Linked DNA regions of Marinobacterium aestuarii. The protein of the gene in region 1 interacts with the protein of each later gene in a pairwise test. Links are inferred from orthologs where the notes say so. Each region holds a gene or a part of one and is shown in the gene's direction. Other genes may lie near its edges.

What was found.
Region 2: the proteins of A8C75_RS02575 (region 1) and sfsA interact in binary tests that used the Escherichia coli proteins (3 or more experiments, as listed by UniProt). The link is inferred for Marinobacterium aestuarii from one-to-one orthologs.

The regions. Positions count from the first base shown.
Region 1 is NZ_CP015839.1:591,225-606,883, forward strand. The notes cover bases 7,063-9,917. They hold A8C75_RS02575 (glutamate-5-semialdehyde dehydrogenase), read left to right. Parts: upstream 7,063-7,789; coding sequence 7,790-9,046; downstream 9,047-9,917. Other genes in these bases: A8C75_RS02570 (hypothetical protein), read right to left, coding at 7,063-7,531; nadD (nicotinate-nucleotide adenylyltransferase), read left to right, coding at 9,053-9,721; rsfS (ribosome silencing factor), read left to right, coding at 9,728-9,917. Also shown: A8C75_RS02545 (DUF1249 domain-containing protein), read left to right, coding at 1-44; A8C75_RS02550 (metallophosphoesterase), read left to right, coding at 83-868; A8C75_RS02555 (YqiA/YcfP family alpha/beta fold hydrolase), read left to right, coding at 916-1,545; parE (DNA topoisomerase IV subunit B), read left to right, coding at 1,562-3,460; parC (DNA topoisomerase IV subunit A), read left to right, coding at 3,494-5,749; more of A8C75_RS02570, read right to left, coding at 5,852-7,062; more of rsfS, read left to right, coding at 9,918-10,069; 23S rRNA (pseudouridine(1915)-N(3))-methyltransferase RlmH, read left to right, coding at 10,075-10,542; mrdA (penicillin-binding protein 2), read left to right, coding at 10,550-12,472; rod shape-determining protein RodA, read left to right, coding at 12,513-13,655; mltB (lytic murein transglycosylase B), read left to right, coding at 13,669-14,727; A8C75_RS02610 (septal ring lytic transglycosylase RlpA family protein), read left to right, coding at 14,724-15,608. UniProt on the Escherichia coli protein: Catalyzes the NADPH-dependent reduction of L-glutamate 5-phosphate into L-glutamate 5-semialdehyde and phosphate. The product spontaneously undergoes cyclization to form 1-pyrroline-5-carboxylate.
Region 2 is NZ_CP015839.1:5,036,436-5,039,586, reverse strand. The notes cover bases 153-3,151. They hold sfsA (DNA/RNA nuclease SfsA), read left to right. Parts: upstream 153-1,299; coding sequence 1,300-2,004; downstream 2,005-3,151. Other genes in these bases: A8C75_RS23480 (energy transducer TonB), read left to right, coding at 2,427-3,151; A8C75_RS22145 (Rieske (2Fe-2S) protein), read right to left, coding at 2,001-2,315; A8C75_RS22155 (pyridoxal phosphate-dependent aminotransferase), read left to right, coding at 153-1,300. Outside these bases: more of A8C75_RS22155, read left to right, coding at 137-152. UniProt on the Escherichia coli protein: Binds to DNA non-specifically. Could be a regulatory factor involved in maltose metabolism.

The DNA.
Region 1 (15,659 bases):
ATTGCCTGAACCATGGTCACCACAATGAACCCGTCTTTGTTTAAAAAGCGGTGTAATAGCACTGTCTGAAGAGCTGTCCAAAATGCCCCTTCGCCTGTTGCAGTTGAGTGACTGCCATCTAAGCCCGGACCCCGGCGGTCTGTTCCGTGGTATTGATCCTTTGTGCCATCTGCAGGCTGTGGCCGCCGATGCGCGCCAGCGCTTTGCAAAGGCCGACCTGCTGCTGCTGACCGGTGACCTGACCCACCATGGCGAACCCGATGCCTACCAGCGGCTGCTGGCGTCTGTTGAAGGCCTGGCCGCGCAGCGCCACTGGCTGGCGGGCAATCATGATGTGGCTGGATCCATGCGGGCGCTTGAGGCGCAGGAGCCGGCGCTGGGCTGCAAGCTGATCGACAGCGACTACTGGCGTATTCTGCTGCTGGACTCCAGCGCCCACCCTGATGGCCGTGGTAGTGGCAGCCTGTCCGACGGGGAGCTGGAATGGTTGCGCCAGCAACTGCAAAGTGCCGGCCAGCGCTGGGTGTTTATCGCCTTGCATCACAATCCCGTGGCTCTTGGCAGCGCCTGGCAGGATGCCATCATGCTGGGCAATGCCCCGCAGTTGTGGGCCATCATTGATAGTTATCCACAGGTGCGCGGGCTGATATTCGGTCATGTGCATCAGCAGCAGCATCTGCAGCGCGGCCAGATAGAGCTGTTTGCTGCGCCCTCCACCGCGATGCAGTTTGAGGCGGGCTGTGAAAATTTTCAGCTTGAAACCGATGGCGCGCTGGCGCGTCCCGGGTATCGTTATTACGAATTGCAGGATGATGGCCGCATAGAGGCAAGGCTGTGTCGCGTAGAGCTGCCGGATTGCGTCAACTAGGCCCCTCCGGTATGGTTCCGCCATAGTAGTATCAGCAAGGAGCGGGGATGACGCAGACCCATTTTATCTATGTTCACGGCTTTAACAGTTCCCCCGCGTCTATCAAGGCCCGCATCCTGGGTGACTACCTCGAGGGTGAGGGTTTGGCGGCGCACTACAGCGTGCCGGCCCTGTCGCACTGGCCGGCAGAGGCCATGGCGCAGCTCGAAGCACTGCTGGCCGACAGGCTGCAGCCCGTGCTGCTGGTGGGCAGTTCACTGGGGGGCTTTTACAGCACCGCGCTGGTGGAAAAATACCCGCATTGTCGCTGCGTGCTGGTGAACCCGGCCGTCGCGCCCCAGGTATTGCTGGCCGGCTGGCTGGGCGACAACGAAAATCTCTATACCCACGAACACTACCAGCTGACGCCAGAGCATCTGGCCCAGCTGCAGGTGCTGGTCTGCCCCGAGCTGCATGCGCCGGAACGTTATCTGTTGCTGCAGCAGACGGGAGATGAAACTCTGGATTATCGCGAGGCGGTGGCCCGTTATGCGGGCTGCGTGCAGTTTGTGCAGCCCGGAGGCAGTCATGGTTTTGACCGTTTCGAGGATCTGCTGCCGGCGATTCTCGCCTTTGCGGCCGGGCGCATCGAGTTGCCCGAAGCCGTAGCTTTACCCTTCTCCCAGCTATCGCATTGACAGGAATCCGCAACCGATGGCGACACAATACACAGCCGAGGCGATTGAAGTCCTCAGTGGTCTGGATCCGGTAAGACGCCGGCCGGGCATGTATACCGAAACCGACCGTCCCAACCACCTGGCCCAGGAGGTGATCGACAACTCCGTCGATGAGGCGCTGGCCGGCCACGCCAAACAGATCGACGTCGTGCTGCACAAGGACAGCTCCATGACCGTGAGCGACGACGGCCGGGGCATGCCGGTGGATATCCACCCCGAAGAGAAAGTCAGCGGCGTTGAGCTGATCCTCACGCGGCTGCATTCCGGCGGCAAGTTCAACAACGACAACTACCAGTTTTCCGGCGGCCTGCACGGCGTGGGTGTGTCTGTGGTCAATGCGCTGTCGCGCCTGCTGGAAGTGCAGGTCAAGCGTGACGGCAATGTCTATCGCATCGGCTTTGCCGATGGTGACAAGGTGTCTGAACTCGAAGTCATCGACAGCTGTGGCAAGCGCAATACCGGCACCAGCCTGCGCTTCTCGCCGGACCCGAAATACTTCGACAGCCCGAAATTCAGCGTGCCGCGTCTCAAGCATGTACTGCGGGCCAAGGCGGTGCTCTGCCCGGGGCTGCGGGTCACCTTTGTCGACCAGAGTGATGCCAAGTCCGAGAAGGAAGAGTGGTATTACGAAGATGGCCTGGTGGCCTACCTCAAGGGCTCGACTCAGGTCTTCGAGGCGCTGCCGGCTGAGCCTTTCAGCGGCAGCCTTACCGGTGAAGAAGACGCGGTGGAGTGGGCGGTGCAGTGGCTGGTGGACGGTGGTGACATGGTGGGCGAAAGCTACGTCAACCTGATTCCCACGGCCCAGGGCGGCACCCATGTAAACGGCTTTCGAACCGGTCTGCTCGAAGCCATGCGCGAGTTCTGCGAGTTCCGAAACCTGCTGCCCCGGGGCGTCAAGCTCAGCGCAGATGATGTGTGGGAGCGCTGCTGTTATATCCTCTCGGCCAAAATGCGCGATCCACAGTTTGCCGGTCAGACGAAAGAACGGCTGTCGTCGCGCAAGATTGCCGCCTTTATTTCCGGTGCCATCAAGGATTCTTTTTCCCTGTGGCTGAACCGCCATGTGGAAGAGGGCGAACAGCTGGCGGAGCTGGTGATCAGCAATGCCCAGCGCCGTCTGCGTTCCAACAAGAAAGTGGTACGCAAGAAGGTGACCCAGGGGCCGGCACTGCCGGGCAAGCTGGCGGACTGCTCCGGCGGCGACGCCATGCAATCCGAGCTGTTTCTGGTGGAGGGCGACTCGGCCGGGGGCTCGGCCAAGCAGGCACGGGACCGCGAATTCCAGGCCATCATGCCGCTGCGTGGCAAGATACTGAATACCTGGGAAGTGGACTCCGGCGAGGTGCTGGGGTCGCAGGAGATTCACGATATCTCCGTGGCTATCGGCGTTGAACCCGGTTCCGACAATCTCACCGGTCTGCGTTATGGCAAGGTCTGCATCCTTGCCGACGCCGACTCCGACGGTCTGCACATAGCTACTTTGCTGTGCGCACTGTTTGCGCGTCATTTCCGCCCGCTGGTGGCCGCCGGCCATATTCATGTGGCCATGCCGCCGCTGTTTCGCATCGACGTCGCCAAGGAGGTGTTCTACGCCCTGGACGAGGACGAGAAGAACGGCATCATCGAGCGCATTCGTGCCGAGCGCAAAAACGCCAAGATTGGCGTACAGCGCTTCAAGGGTCTGGGTGAAATGAATCCGCTGCAGTTGCGTGAGACCACCATGGCGCCGGATACCCGCCGCCTGGTGCAGCTCACTATCGATACGGAAGAAGGCGACGACACCGACGAAACCATGGATATGCTGCTGGCCAAGAAGCGCTCGCCGGATCGCAAGAGCTGGCTCGAGATCAAGGGCAACCTGGCCGATATCTGATGACGGGCACGGGTGCCCGGACGGAAGCTTAAAATGAGTACAGAAACCACGTTTGAAAACGGCGTCGAACGGCTGTCGTTAAAGAATTTCAGCGAGAAGGCCTACCTGGACTATTCCATGTACGTCATTCTCGACCGTGCGCTGCCGCATATTGGCGATGGCATGAAACCGGTGCAGCGCCGCATCGTCTATGCCATGTCGGAACTGGGCCTCAAGGCCACGGCCAAGTACAAGAAATCGGCCCGTACCGTCGGTGACGTGCTGGGCAAGTTCCACCCCCACGGCGATTCGGCCTGCTACGAAGCCATGGTGCTGATGGCGCAGCCGTTCAGCTACCGCTATCCGCTGGTTGATGGCCAGGGCAACTGGGGCTCGCCGGATGATCCCAAGTCCTTTGCCGCCATGCGCTATACAGAGTCGCGCCTGGCGCCCTATGCCGAGCTGCTGCTGCGCGAGCTGGGCCAGGGTACGGTTGACTGGCTGCCCAACTTTGATGCCACCCTGCAGGAGCCGGCGGTACTGCCGGCGCGCCTGCCCAACGTGCTGCTCAACGGCACCACCGGCATTGCCGTGGGCATGGCGACGGATATACCGCCGCACAACCTGCGTGAAGTGACCAGTGCCTGCCTGCATCTGCTGGACCATCCTTCGGCGGATGTGCAGTCGCTGTGCGAATTCATTCCCGGGCCGGACATGCCCACGGACGCCGAAATCATCACCCCGGCCCATGAGCTGCGCAAGCTCTACGAAACCGGTCGCGGTTCGGTACGTATGCGTGCGGTCTATATCCGTGAACAGGGTGAAATTGTGATCACGGCGCTGCCGCATCAGGTTTCAGGCAACAAGATTCTGGAGCAGATCGCGGCCCAGATGCAGGCCAAGAAACTGCCAATGGTGGCGGATCTGCGGGATGAGTCCGATCACGAAAACCCCACCCGGCTGGTGATTATTCCGCGCTCCAACCGCGTTGATATCGACCAGTTGATGGCACATCTGTTTGCCTCCACTGATCTGGAACGCAGCTACCGCGTTAACCTCAACATGATAGGTATCGATGGCCGGCCCCAGGTGAAGGATCTGCGTCAGATCCTGACCGAGTGGCTCAGCTGGCGTACCCAGGTGGTACGCCGCCGCCTGCAGTATCGCCTGGATAAGGTGCTGGACCGGCTGCACCTGCTCGAAGGCCTGATGATTGCGTACCTCAATATCGACGAGGTGATCGCCATTATCCGCTACGAGGAGGAGCCCAAGGCCGAAATGATCCGGCGCTTCAATATCAGCGAGCGCCAGGCCGAAGCGATTCTGGAGCTCAAGCTGCGCCACCTGGCCAAGCTCGAAGAGTTCAAAATCCGTGCCGAGCAGGACGAGCTGGAGGCCGAGCGCAAGCGTATCGAGGAAATCCTGGGTTCAGATTCGCGCCTGCGCAAGCTCATCAAGGATGAATTGAAGGACGATGCCAAGACGTACGGTGATGACCGCCGCTCGCCCATAGTGCAGCGCAACGAAGCCCAGGCCTTCAGCGAGAAGGATCTGCTCAGCGCCGATCCGGTGACGGTAGTGATTTCCAAACAGGGCTGGATTCGTGCCGCCAAGGGGCACGATATCGATGCCGAAGGCCTGAGTTACAAATCCGGTGACAGTTTCAAGCTGGCCTGTGCCGGGCGCATGAATCAGCCGACCCTGCTGCTCGACTCAACCGGGCGCAGCTATACCCTGGATACCCATACGCTGCCGTCGGCGCGGGGACAGGGTGAGCCTGTGACCAGCCAGCTGTCGCTGCCCAAGGGGGCGACCATTGAAGGCATGTTCTCGGGGCAAGATAACGATAGGGTGCTGTTGGCCTCGGATGCGGGCTATGGTTTTGTCGCCAAGGTGTCTGATCTGAGCAGCAAAACCAAGAACGGCAAGGCGGCGCTGACACTGCCGGAGGCGAGCCTGACCCTGATGCCTATTCTGGTGAAGGATGCAGCACGGGATCTGCTGGCGGCGGTCACCAATGAAGGCCGGCTGCTGGTCTTCCCGGTGGCGGATCTGCCGGAGCTGGCGCGGGGCAAGGGCAACAAGATCATCAATATTCCGGGGGCGCGGGCCAAGGCGCGGGAAGAGTATCTGACCGCACTGATCACGCTGGATCCGGACCGGGCGCTGGTGGTGCACGCCGGGCGGCAGCACCTCAAGCTCAAGCCGGCGGAGATCGATCACTATCGTGGTGAGCGTGGCCGGCGCGGCAACAAGCTGCCACGGGGTTATCAGCGGGTTGATCGTCTGGAAGTGGAGGGAGACGAGTAGAGGGCAGCGGCTGCACGCGCCCTGACATACGATAAAGGCGCTGGCGACCTCTGTGTCGTCAGCGCCTTTTTGCTGTCTGGCCTGGGGTGCGTCCGGCTGAGATCAGCCGGTCTTGCTGATCAGGTGGCTGGCCTGGCGCTGCAGCAGCTCCTCGTAATCCTCGCTCAGGCGATGGATCAGCACCTTGTCTTCGTCCTCGCGCCTGACATCGGCGTGCTCCAGCAGATTGTCCTTCAGGTCCGGTACTTCGGTCAGCGCCGTGTGGCTGATCAGTTCGTTGCTCTGGGTGCTGCGAGTCAGGAACTGGACTTCTTCCAGCATCAGTGCGGGTTTCAGGCAGTTACCGCGGACCAGTGCTATATGCAGGTTCAGTACCGGCTGGAAACCACGAATACGGCCCTGGTTAAAGGCCCGGTACAGCAGGGTGAACAGCTTGGCGGCACAGAGCGCATTGGCGCCGTGGGCGTCGTCGTCGGTGGGCTGGCGGAACCAGATGCGCACGTCGCCGTTGTCCTGGGGTTCGATGTCGCCACTGTAAATGGCGGCGATCTGATGGGCGAACTGGCGGTAGTGGGTCAGCAGCTCGGTGCGTTCGTCTTCATCGACATACTCGGCATGGCCACTGGCGGCATCGATCAGCAGCAGATAGCTGGCTTCATCCGGCGCCAGTCTAAGTTCCAGTTCGTGCTCAAAGCTGTACAGACCCAGTTGAGTCTCGGCGCGTTCGCGCAGTGGATTGGGCGCGCTCGGGCGCTCGGGTTCGGCGGCAGCCGATTCATCGTCGTCAAACTCCAGATCCTCGTCGATAAAACGGGGTTCCTGGGGACGTTCGGATTCATCCGGCTGCGGCGCCGAAGGCATGAAACGGGGCATCAGGCGTTCCTTCACCGGCCGCAGCAGATCCAGCAGTCCCTCGAAGCCGGACTCTTCCCGCTCAGGCTGTCGGCGTTTGTTTGAAGCGTCGTCCTGATCGTCGTATTGATCACTATTCTGGCCAAAGTCGTCGGTGTCGTTGAGGGGCTGATAATCCTCATCGGCTGCGGCCGATGCGTCTGCATCTTCGGCCGGGAAGTCGTAACGCCGGTTATCATCCTCAGTCTCGGCATTGTCCTGTTGCAGCTTTGCCTCAGCCGAACCTTCCGCCGGGAAGGTCGCTGGGTTTAGCCCGCTCATCGGTTCCGTATCCCGCGCTGTGCCTGCCTCCTCTTCCAGCTCGGCATCTGCCAGAATTTCATCGTATTGTTCGGCATCACTGGATTCCCGTGGAGGGCGGGGGTTCAGCGTCATGGCCAGGGTCAGCAGGGCCACCAGGGCGCTGCCGAGCCAGAGCATGGCCACCAGGGTCAGCTGCCCCAGGCGTTGCTCCCGGGCGGGGGCCGGATCGAGCCAGAACAGCATGCGGCCCAGGGGCTGCTGCTCGCGTTCCAGCATCAGCTCGCGTTCCAGCGGTCCTTCGGCTTCACCGCTGCGGGCGACCAGCTCGTTGGTCTGGTTATAGAGTGCGATGCCGCGCACTTCGGGCTGGTCGCCCAGCTCGTTGATCAGGTAGTTCAGGCTGACGCGGTCGTCGGCCAGCAGCAGCGGTTGCAGCAGTACGGCGGACTGGCGCATCAGCTTGCCGCCGGATGCCAGCGTTTGTGCCTGGGCATCCTTGCTGGCGCTGAACCAGAGATAGCCGCTGCTGAGCAGCAGGCCACAGGTCAGGATCATGGCCAGTTGCAGCAGCAGGCGACGACGCAACGGGGACGGAATAGAGGTGATATGGGGCTGGACTGCGGACATAGTGTGCTGGGTTATCCAGAGGCGCGTGGAAATTGGACGAAACCGATCATAACAGCTCAACCGGGGCCGGCACAGTGCTGCCGGGCTGCATGTTGCAGCGCACTCAAAGGTCATTTAAAACACCGGTTGCAGTGGCCTGTTGGTGTATCGGTTTGGGTGTCGCTTTCGGCGCTTGCAGCAAAAGTGAAATCCTTCATGCAAGATCCGGGTTCCGGACGGTATAATGCGCAGGTTAACGACCGGAGTTAAGGGCAGGGCATGAACGTAGAGGCATACATGATCGAGCTGGGTCAGCGTGCACGCGAGGCGTCGCGGCTGATGGCACGTGCTGAAACCGGCATCAAGAACAGGGCGTTGCTGTACATGGCCGAGGCCATCGAGGCAGGACGCGATACTCTGGCGAGCGCGAATCAGCAGGATCTGGAAAGCGCCCGGGCCAATGGCCTGGATGCAGCCATGCTTGACCGCCTGGAGCTGACACCGGCACGTATCGATACCATGGTCGAGGGGTTGCGTCAGGTGGCGACACTGGCGGATCCCATTGGCGGTATCACCGATATGAATTATCGCCCCAGCGGTATCCAGGTCGGCAAGATGCGCGTGCCCCTGGGCGTGATCGGCATCATCTATGAGTCGCGTCCCAATGTGACGGTCGAGGCGGCGAGTCTGTGCCTGAAGTCCGGCAATGCCGCCATTTTGCGCGGTGGCTCGGAATCGATTCATTCCAACCAGGCGATTGCGGCCTGCATTGCCGCGGGCCTCAAGCGCGCCGGGCTGCCGCAGACCGCCGTGCAGGTGGTCGAGACCACCGACCGTGCCGCCGTGGGTCAGTTGATCACCATGCCGGAGTACGTCGACGTTATAGTACCCCGCGGTGGCAAGGGCCTGATCGAGCGGGTCAGCCGTGATGCCCGGGTACCGGTGATCAAGCATCTGGACGGTATCTGCCATGTCTTTATCGACAGTGAGGCGGATATCTCCAAGGCGATCAATATCGCCCTCAATGCCAAGACGCACCGCTACGGCACCTGCAATACCATGGAAACCCTGCTGGTCGACAGCAGTGTGGCCGCCAAGGTGTTGCCGGAGCTGGCCGGCGCCTATGAGCAGGCCGGTGTCGAGCTGCGCGGCTGTGAACGCACCCGCGCGCTGCTGCCGCAGATTCTGGCGGCAACGCAGGAAGACTGGTCCACCGAATACCTGGCCCCCATTCTGTCGATCCGCGTGCTGGACGGCATGGATGAGGCCATCAGCCATATCAACCAGTATGGCTCCCACCATACCGATGCCATCGTCACTGAAAACTACACCAAGTCGCGGCGCTTCCTGCGGGAAGTGGATTCCAGCTCGGTGATGGTCAATGCCTCGACGCGCTTTGCCGATGGTTTCGAGTACGGCCTGGGGGCCGAAATTGGTATTTCCACGGACAAGATTCATGCCCGTGGCCCGGTCGGCCTTGAAGGCCTGACGTCGCAGAAATACGTGGTGCTGGGTGATGGTCATATCCGTCAGTAAACGGACATGACCGCTACCGGCCCTGCGGATGCCCTGGTTTTCATGGGCGGCACCTTCGATCCCGTGCACAATGGCCACCTGCGCACCGCGCTGGAGATCCAGCAGTGGATGGGAGTCGAACAGGTCTGCCTGATCCCCTCGAAGGTCCCGGTGCACCGCGAGCAGCCTGGCTGCTCGTCGGAACAGCGTCTGGCCATGGTAGGCCTGGCGGTGGAACACGAGCCTGCCCTGCGGGTGGATGCGCGTGAGGTGCTGTCGGACCAACCGTCCTACAGTCTGCTCACGCTGCAGTCGCTGCGGGCCGAGATCGGACCCGCCCGGCCGCTGTGCATGGTGCTGGGAATGGATGCCTACCTTGGGCTGGCCAGCTGGCATGGCTGGGAACAGCTGCCGGATTACTGCCACATCATAGTGGTGTGCCGGCCCGGTTATGTATACGAGCCGGATGAACGGATGCGCCGTTTCCTCCGTGCCCACGAAACCCGTTCGCTGGGTACTGTGCTGGGGTTACCCTGCGGCCACGTGCTGATGCACGAACTGACGCCGCTGAGTATCTCGGCCACCCAGATTCGCCAGTTGGTGGCGAAGGGGCTGTCACCCCGTTACCTGTGTCCAGACCCCGTCTGGCACTATATGCAACAACACAAACTTTACGTGATTGAAGAGGATAGTTAACCCAAGATGCGGATTGATCAACTGGTCACCCTGGCGCAAACCGCGCTGGAAGATATGAAAGCCAAAGATGTCGTGTTACTTGATGTGCAGGGCAAATCCAGCGTGACCGACTTCATGCTGGTCGCCAGCGGAACCTCCCATCGCCATGTGAACTCCATTTCCCAGGGCGTGATAGACACGGCGAAAGCAGCGGGCGTGATACCGCTTGGCACCGAAGGCCAGACCGGCGGTGACTGGGTGCTGGTGGATCTGGGCGATATCGTTGTCCATGTCATGATGCCGGATGCCCGCAGCTTCTATGATCTGGAGCGGCTGTGGAGCTTTGACGCGGCTAAGGCAGCAGAGTAACGGCGATGAAAGTACGTCTGATTGCCATTGGCGGCAAGATGCCCGGCTGGGTCACCCAGGGCTACGATGAGTACGCCAAGCGTCTGCCGGCGGATCTGACGCTGGAGCTGGTGGAGTTGCCACTGGGTCATAGGGGCAAGGGCGCGGATCTCGCCCGGGCCAAGCGTCAGGAAGGTGATCAGATGCTGGCGGCTATCCCCAGAGGAGATCTGGTGGTGGCGCTGGAGGTGGAAGGCCGCAACTGGTCGACCGAGCAGCTGGCATCGAACATGGAAGGCTGGCGCATGGGGGGGCGAAACGTATCCTTGCTGATCGGCGGTCCGGACGGTCTGGATGCCCGCTGCAGTGCAGCGGCTGAGCAGCGCTGGTCGCTGTCGGCCCTGACGCTGCCCCATCCGCTGGTGCGTGTGCTGCTGGCAGAGCAGCTCTACCGCGCCTGTACCATTTTGCAGGGTCACCCCTACCACAAATAGCGATTTCATGGCCTTCGAACGCTTCAAGGATTACAGCCAGGAAAGCCGCACCTTTGGTGCCCGGGCAATGCTGGCCTTTATGCTGGTGGTGGTGCTGGTGGCGGTGCTGATAGGCCGGCTCTACTTTCTCCAGGTGGTGCAGTACGACCGTTATGCCGCCATGTCGGAGGACAACCGGGTGCATCTGCAGCCGGTGGCGCCGACCCGTGGTCTGATCTATGACCGCAATGGCGTTTTGCTGGCCGAAAATCGCCCCAGTTACAGCGTGACGGTGCTCAAGGAAGAAGTGCGGGACCTTGAGGGCACGCTGGAAGTCCTCAAGGAGCTGATTCCCATTACCGAGTCCGAGCTGGAGCGCTTTGACAAGCGCTACCGCCAGCGCCGTCGTCCGTTCGAGACGGTACCGGTACGCTTTCGGCTTACCGAACCGGAAATCGCCCGCATTGCCGTCAATTATCACCGCTTGCCAGGTGTGCAGGTCGAGGCGGATCTGATCCGTTACTACCCCTACGGTGAGGCTGTGGTACATGCACTGGGCTATGTCGGGCGCATCAACGAGGCCGAGTTGCAGCGGGTGGAGGCCAATAACTACGCCGCCACGCACTATATCGGCAAGCTGGGTATCGAGAAATTCTACGAACCGCAGCTGCACGGAGAGGTGGGTTTCCAGAAGGTCGAAACCAATGCCCGTGGCCGGGTGTTGCGCGTGCTGGAACGCGTCGATCCGGTGCCGGGGGATGATCTGGTGCTGAGCCTTGATCTGCGTCTGCAACAGATTACCGAACGGCTAATCAATGGCCGTCGTGCTTCTGTGGTGGCGATAGATCCCAAAACGGGTGGAATTCTGGCGCTGGTGAGCGAACCGGGCTATGACCCCAACCTGTTTGTCACCGGTATTTCGACCGCAGACTACAGCGCGCTGCGGGACTCGCCCGACCTGCCGCTGTTCAACCGTGCGCTGCGCGGCGGTTACCCGCCGGCGTCGACCATTAAGCCGCTGATTGCCCTGGCGGCGCTTGATTCAGGCACCGTATCACCGAGTCATACGGTGTGGGATCCGGGCTTCTTTACCCTCAGTCAGGGCGGGCGTCGCTACCGCGACTGGAAGCGCGGCGGCCATGGCCGGGTGGACCTGAATCTGGCGCTGGCCCAGTCCTGTGACGTCTGGTTCTACGATGTCGGCTACCGCATGGGGATCGACAAGATGTCGGATTACCTGGGTCGCTTTGGCTTTGGCGCTGTCACCAGTCTCGATCTGCCCGAAGCGGTGCCGGCGGTGCTGCCCTCCAAGGAATGGAAACGCAATGCCCGCAATCGCCCCTGGTATCCCGGCGATTCGGTCAACCTGAGCATCGGTCAGGGCTTTTTTGTCGCCACGCCGCTGCAGCTGGCGACGGCCGCCACGGTGCTGGCCAATCGCGGCAAGTGGGTGCAGCCCAAGCTGTTGCAGGGCGTGCGTACCCAGGGTGAAAAAGGTGATATCAGCATCAAGATGCCGACGCTGGATGACGCTCAACCCGTGCCTGAAGACGTGACCTTGAAGTCCGATGCCTACTGGCAGCAGGTGATCAAGGGCATGGTGGATGTTATGCACGGCGAGCGCGGTACCGCGCGCAAGGCCGGCAAGGATGCGGGTTATATCATCGCTGGCAAGACCGGTACTGCCCAGGTGGTGGGTATCAAGAAGGATGAACGCTACGATGCCTCCAAACTGTCGGAGCGAAACCATGACCATGCGCTCTTCCTCGCCTTTGCGCCGGCGGATGATCCCCAGATCGCCGTGGCCGTGGTGGTGGAAAACGGTGGTGGCGGCTCCAGTACGGCTGCGCCCATAGCCCGTCAGGTCATGGATGCCTGGCTGCTGGGTATAGATCCCAGTGAAGATCCCATGGAGGAAGAAGTGCTGCAGGAAGTGGAAATATCACGATGATGATCGAATCGGCCTCTGTTGCAGGTCTGGGAGAGCTAGCATGAGTCTGCGTGATTTTCAGCGCACCATGCCGGAGTCCGGCCAGCATCTGGCGAAGCGCCCAGGCTGGTGGTCCCATACCCATCTGGATGCCTGGATGCTGCTGTTTCTGCTCATGCTGTGCGGCTTCGGGCTTTTCGTGCTCTATAGCGCCTCCGGGCAGGACATCGGTTACGTCAGCCGGCAGGCGATTCGCATGGGGGCGGGTCTGCTGGTGCTGGTTGTGCTGGCTCAGGTTAATCCGAGGCATCTGGCGCGCTGGGCGCCCTGGATCTTTGCCGCCAGCGTGCTGTTGCTGCTGGCGGTGTTGCTGGTCGGGGTGGGTGCCAAGGGTGCGCAGCGCTGGCTGGCACTGCCGGGATTCCGTTTTCAGCCATCGGAAATCACCAAGCTGGTGCTGCCGCTGATGATTGCCTGGTATCTTTCGAGCCGGCCGTTGCCACCGCGGCCATTGCACATTATTGTCTCGCTGGTGCTGCTGGGCATTCCGTCGGTCATGATCATGAAACAGCCGGACCTGGGTACCTCGCTGCTGATTGCGTCCTCCGGCATTTTCGTGCTGCTGCTGTCGGGCATTCTCTGGCGCTACGTGCTGGCCGCCATGCTGGCGGCCGGGGCTGCGTTGCCGGGGCTCTGGATGGTGATGAAAGACTATCAGCGTCAGCGGGTACTCACTTTCCTTGACCCCGAGAGCGATCCGCTGGGCAGTGGCTGGAATATTATCCAGTCCAAGACCGCCATAGGTTCGGGCGGGGTTTGGGGCAAGGGCTATATGGCCGGCACCCAGTCGCAGCTGGACTTTCTGCCCGAGTCCCACACCGACTTCATTATCGCGGTCATTGCCGAGGAAATGGGGCTGATCGGTGTGCTGATTCTGCTGTTCCTGTATCTGCTGGTGATCGGCCGCGGCCTGATCATCGCCAGCCGGGCGCCGGACAGCTTTGGCCGTCTGGTGGCGGGCAGCATTATTCTGACGTTCTTTGTGTATGTATTTGTAAACATCGGCATGGTCAGCGGACTCTTGCCGGTGGTTGGTGTGCCGCTGCCCTTGATCAGTTATGGCGGTACCTCTATTGTGACGCTGATGGCAGGGTTCGGCATTATGATGTCGGTTCATACCCATCGGCAGATGCTGCGTCGTTAAACAGGGATTTAGTATGCAAAAAGTTTTGGTTCCCGCTTTGGTTACACTGGCGCTGGTATTGCAAACCGGCTGTGCTTCAACAGCGGTTGGTCATGTCAGCAAGGACGCAGCCCCGACACCGGTGACGGCGGCCGCTGCCGGCAAGGGCTATTCGCAGCATCCCGAGGCGCTGGGGCTGATCGACGAGATGGTGGCCGAAGGAGTGGATCGCGCCTACCTGGTCAGCCTGCTCGATCAGGCGCAGCGCCAGGAGTCTATTCTCAAGGCCATGTCGCGCCCGGCGGAAAAGCGCCTCACCTGGGGCGAGTACCGCAAGATCTTTATTGAACAGAAACGTATCGACCAGGGCCTTCAGTTCTGGCGCGAGCACGCCGATACCCTGGCCCGGGCCGAGCAGCAGTTCGGTGTGCCGGCTGAGGTGATCGTCGCCATTATCGGCGTTGAAACCCGCTACGGCCGTATTACCGGCAGTTACCGCGTGATCGATGCGCTGGCGACGCTGGGGTTTGACTATCCCAAGCGCGGCGCCTTCTTCCGCGGCGAACTGAAGGAATACGTGCAGCTGGTGCAGGAAGAAAAGGTTGATCCGCTGTCACTCAAGGGCTCCTACGCCGGCGCCATGGGTTACGGTCAGTTTATCCCGTCGAGCTTTCGCGCCTATGCGGTGGACTTCGATGGCGACAACAAGCGTGATATCTGGAGCAATCCGGTGGATGCCATCGGCAGCGTTGCCAACTACTTCGCCCGCCACGGCTGGAAAAAGGGTGAGCCTGTGACCAGCAATGTGGTGATCAATGGCACCGCAGACAGCAGCTGGTTCAATGCCGATCTCAAGCCGGACCTTACCCTGGCGCAGTGGGCCGAGCGCGGCATCAGCACCCGCAAGGACCTGGATCAGACACAGAAGGCGACCCTGATGCAGCTGGAGATGGCCGAAGGTGACGAATATCGCTTTGGTCTGCATAACTTCTACGTCATCACCCGTTACAACCACAGCCGGCTCTATGGCATGGCGGTGCATGAGCTCAGCCAGATGATCGGTGCGGCCTACCGGGGGAGCAAGCAGGGGTGAGTTTCACACAAGTACGCCTGTCTCTGGTAGTAGTGCTAGCGCTGCTGGCCGGTTGTTCGTCTACGGTAAAACAGACCGAAGACAGTACCGGCGGGACCCCCGTACCCGAAGCCAATGCCGGTCGCTATGCCATGAAGCACGACAAGGCGCCGCTGGAAATGGTGGATGTGTCCAAGGTGCCCGATGCAGTGCCGCGGCTGGAGCCCAAAAGCCTGAGGGGGAATCGCAGTCCTTACGAGGTGTTGGGGCAGCGTTACCATATCATCGAGGAAGCGCGGGGCTACAAGGAGCAGGGCACCGCCTCCTGGTACGGTCGCAAGTTCCACGGTTACGAAACCTCCAACGGCGAAGTCTACGACATGTTCAGTATGACGGCAGCGCACAAGTCGCTGCCGCTGCCGAGCTATGTGCGGGTGACCAATGTTGATAACGGCCGCCAGGTCGTGGTGCGGGTGAATGACCGCGGTCCCTTCCATGCAGGACGGGTGATTGACCTGTCCTACGCGGCGGCGTCGCGGTTGGACATGATGGGCGAGGGCACGGCCCGTGTCTCGCTCGAAGTGCTGGATCCGCGCGCGATGCTCGCTGCGGCCCCCGCCCTGACAGCCGGGAAAAAAGTGGCTCCAGGACCCGGGCGCTATCTGCAGGTGGGAGCCTTCTCGGACCGTGCGGCCATCGAGCGCATCGAGCAGAATATTGGGCAGTTGTCTGCGGGTTTGAACCTGCGGGTGTCACCCGTGACCCAGGAAGGCCGCACCCTGTACCGGGTGCAGCTGGGGCCCGTGCCTGACAGCGAAACCGAAGCGCGCCTGATGCGCCAGCTGGCCGATGCCGGTTACACCGCCGCCCGTCCGGTGGACTTACCCCTATCGCCTGAGTAGAGTAGAACTTTTAGTCTTCCAAGACGTCTACCCTGCACCCAATTTTCCGCA
Region 2 (3,151 bases), 4.4 Mb from region 1 along the record:
GGAAGGCGACGAAGTTACCAGAACCCTTTTCAATAGGCTAGCCTTTATAACCAAATTAGCCAGTGCAGTCGCGCTAGCGCCACAGGGCGCTCGTGGCGGTATAATCCCGCGCTTTTAGGCCGAGGAGCAGACGCCGATGACAGCGCGCTGGAGTGACCGGGTTGGTGATATCGAATCCTTCAAGGTGATGGATTTGCTCAAACGTGCCCGCGAACTGGAAACCCTGGGGCATGATGTGGTGCATATGGAGGTGGGGGAACCTGACTTTCCGACCGCCGCACCTATAGCCCAGGCAGCTCGAGTGGCAATCGAGCAGGGGCACACCCAGTACACGCCGGCAACAGGCATTCCTGAGCTGCGCGAGGCGATCGCCGGCTTTTATCAGCAGCGCTACGGCCTGGATATAGCGCCGCAGCGGATCATTGTTACCGCGGGAGCCTCCGGTGCCCTGCTGATGGTGTTTGCGCTGCTGGCCAACCCCGGCCAGACATTCATGATGAGTGACCCGGGTTACCCCTGTAACCGGCAGTTTCTGCGCCTGATCGAGGCCCGAGCCCAGCTCATTCCGGTGGATGCCGATTGCAACTTCCAGCTTACGCCGGCGCAGGTCAGGCAGCACTGGCACAGCGAGACCGCCGGTGTACTGCTGGCATCGCCGGCCAATCCGACGGGGTCGGTGCTGAATGCCGCCGAGCTGGCGGCGCTGGCCGAGGTGGTACGGCAGCAGGGTGGTCACCTGGTGGTGGATGAGCTGTACCACGGTCTGACCTATGGTTTCGATGCGCCGACGGTATTGCAGGTGGAGCCCGATGCTTTCGTGATTAACAGTTTCTCGAAATACTTTGGCATGACTGGCTGGCGACTCGGCTGGATAGTCGCACCGGAGCAGGCGGTGCCGGAGCTGGAGAAGCTGGCGCAAAACCTCTACATCTCGCCCTCGACGGTATCGCAGCATGCGGCTCTGGCGGCCTTCAAGCCCGAAACCCTGGCTATTCTGGAAGCCCGTCGGCATGAATTTGGCGCCCGGCGTGATCGCCTTGTCTGTGGTTTGCGCGAGCTGGGGCTGGGCGTGCCGGTAGCGCCCGAGGGGGCTTTTTACGTGTACGCCGATGTCAGTCATCTGACCGACAATGCCTTCGAGTTCTGCTGGGACCTGCTTGAATCCGAGTATCTGGCCGTGACGCCGGGGCTGGATTTTGGTCAGTACCGGGCCAATGACTTTATCCGTTTTTCCTATACCACCAGTCTTGAACGCATTGAACTCGGGCTGGAGCGTCTGCGCCGGCGGCTGGCCCGCTGATGCAGCTGACCGATCTGATAGAAGGGCGCCTGCTGCGCCGCTACAAGCGTTTTCTGGCCGACGTTGAGTTGTCGGATGGGCGCTGCGTCACGGTGCACTGCCCCAATACCGGTTCCATGCGCAACTGTGCCGAGCCTGGCAGTCGGGTCTGGCTGCTGGATTCCGGCAACCCCAAACGTAAATATCCGCTTGGCTGGGAGCTGGTGGAGGTGGAAGGGCGTCATCTGGCCTCAATCAATACCGGGCGTGCCAATGCGCTGGTGCGCGAAGCCATTGAGCAGGGCCGGATTGAGGAGCTGGCCGGCTATCGCAGTATTCGCCAGGAAGTGCCCTATGGCGAAGAGCGCAGCCGCATTGATCTGGTGCTCAGTGAGGGCGCCGTTGCCGATGCCTGGATTGAGGTCAAGAACGTGACCCTGCTCGAAGCGGATGGCTGGGGCAGTTTTCCCGATGCGGTGACGCTGCGCGGGCAAAAGCATCTGCGAGAACTGATGCTGCTGGCCCGCCAGGGTGTGCGGGCGGTGCTGCTGTTCTGTGTGCCCCACGGCGGTATCGAGCGGGTACGGCCTGCCGATGCGATAGATCCGGCCTACGGGCGGTTATTGCGTGAGGCGCGTGATGGCGGCGTGGAGCTGTTAGCTTATGGCGCCATGCCGACACCTGATGAGCTGGTGCTGAGTCGCCGGCTTGAGATCGTGCTCTAGAGCAGCACTATCTGGCAGTCTATCTGACTGAATGCCACCTGGTTGAGCGCCTGACCGTTGCAGGGGCCGGCGATACATTCGCCGGTGTCTATCTTGAACAGGGCACCGTGGGTGGCGCACTGAATATAGTTGCCTTCAAAGTCGAAAAACTGGTCGGGCTGCCATTCGAGCTCGACACCTCGATGGGGGCAGCGGTTCTCGTAGACGAAAAAACGACCGTTATGGTGTACGGCAACCAGTGCGCGGCCATCCAGGGTAAAGCCGCGGGCACTCTGGGCCGGAATCTCGCTGATGTTGCAAAGGACAGTCATATTGAATCCAAAGTGAGCGGGGATAACGCAGACTTGAGGCCTCTTCACCCACAGTGGGGCGGTCGGCCTCTATAATGCGCATCCACGAATGCTAAGAGAGCCGGAACCTGCGTGCAAGGCCCGATACCCCGCAAGACACTGAGCCCCTTGTTGCTGATGCTGCTGCTCTCGGGCGCGGCACACCTTCTGCTGGCCGCCTCCTGGCTGGCGTCGGGGGACGGCCCCAGTGCGGGCGCAACCAGGGGGCGTACTGCCGGCGAGTCACATATTCAGATACAGATGGCGGCGCCAGCCCCGGACGCGGTAGTGGCTCCGGCGCCTGAAGATATGCCGCTGCAGCCAGCGCCAACGCCAGAACCTGCGCCTGCAATAGAGTCAGCAAGAGCGCTTGCGAGCACTGCCGCTCCCGTCAAAAATACTGCACAGCCACAGCCACAGCCACAGCCACAGCCACAGCCACAGCCACAGCCACAGCCACAGCCACAGCCACCCGTATCCGAACCTGAACCCGAGCGTCAGCCCGAGCCGGATCCTTTTCCGGATCCTGTGCCTGCACCGATAGCGGACTCAATGGTGGCTGATGCTGGCGGCGCGGCCTCTGCGGCTTCTGCATCAGTTGTGGCGCCGGCGCTGGCCGGCGCCCAGGAGGCAGATGGACCGATCGAGCAGCAACAGGCCAGCTGGCGCAGCCCGCCCCAGCCGCCGGCGTATCCGCCACTGGCACGGCGTCGCGACCAGGAGGGGGAGGTGCTGCTGCGGCTGGATCTGGATACCCAGGGACGGGTAACGGCGGCACAGGTGCTGCAATCGTCCGGTTATCCGCTGCTCGACAGGGC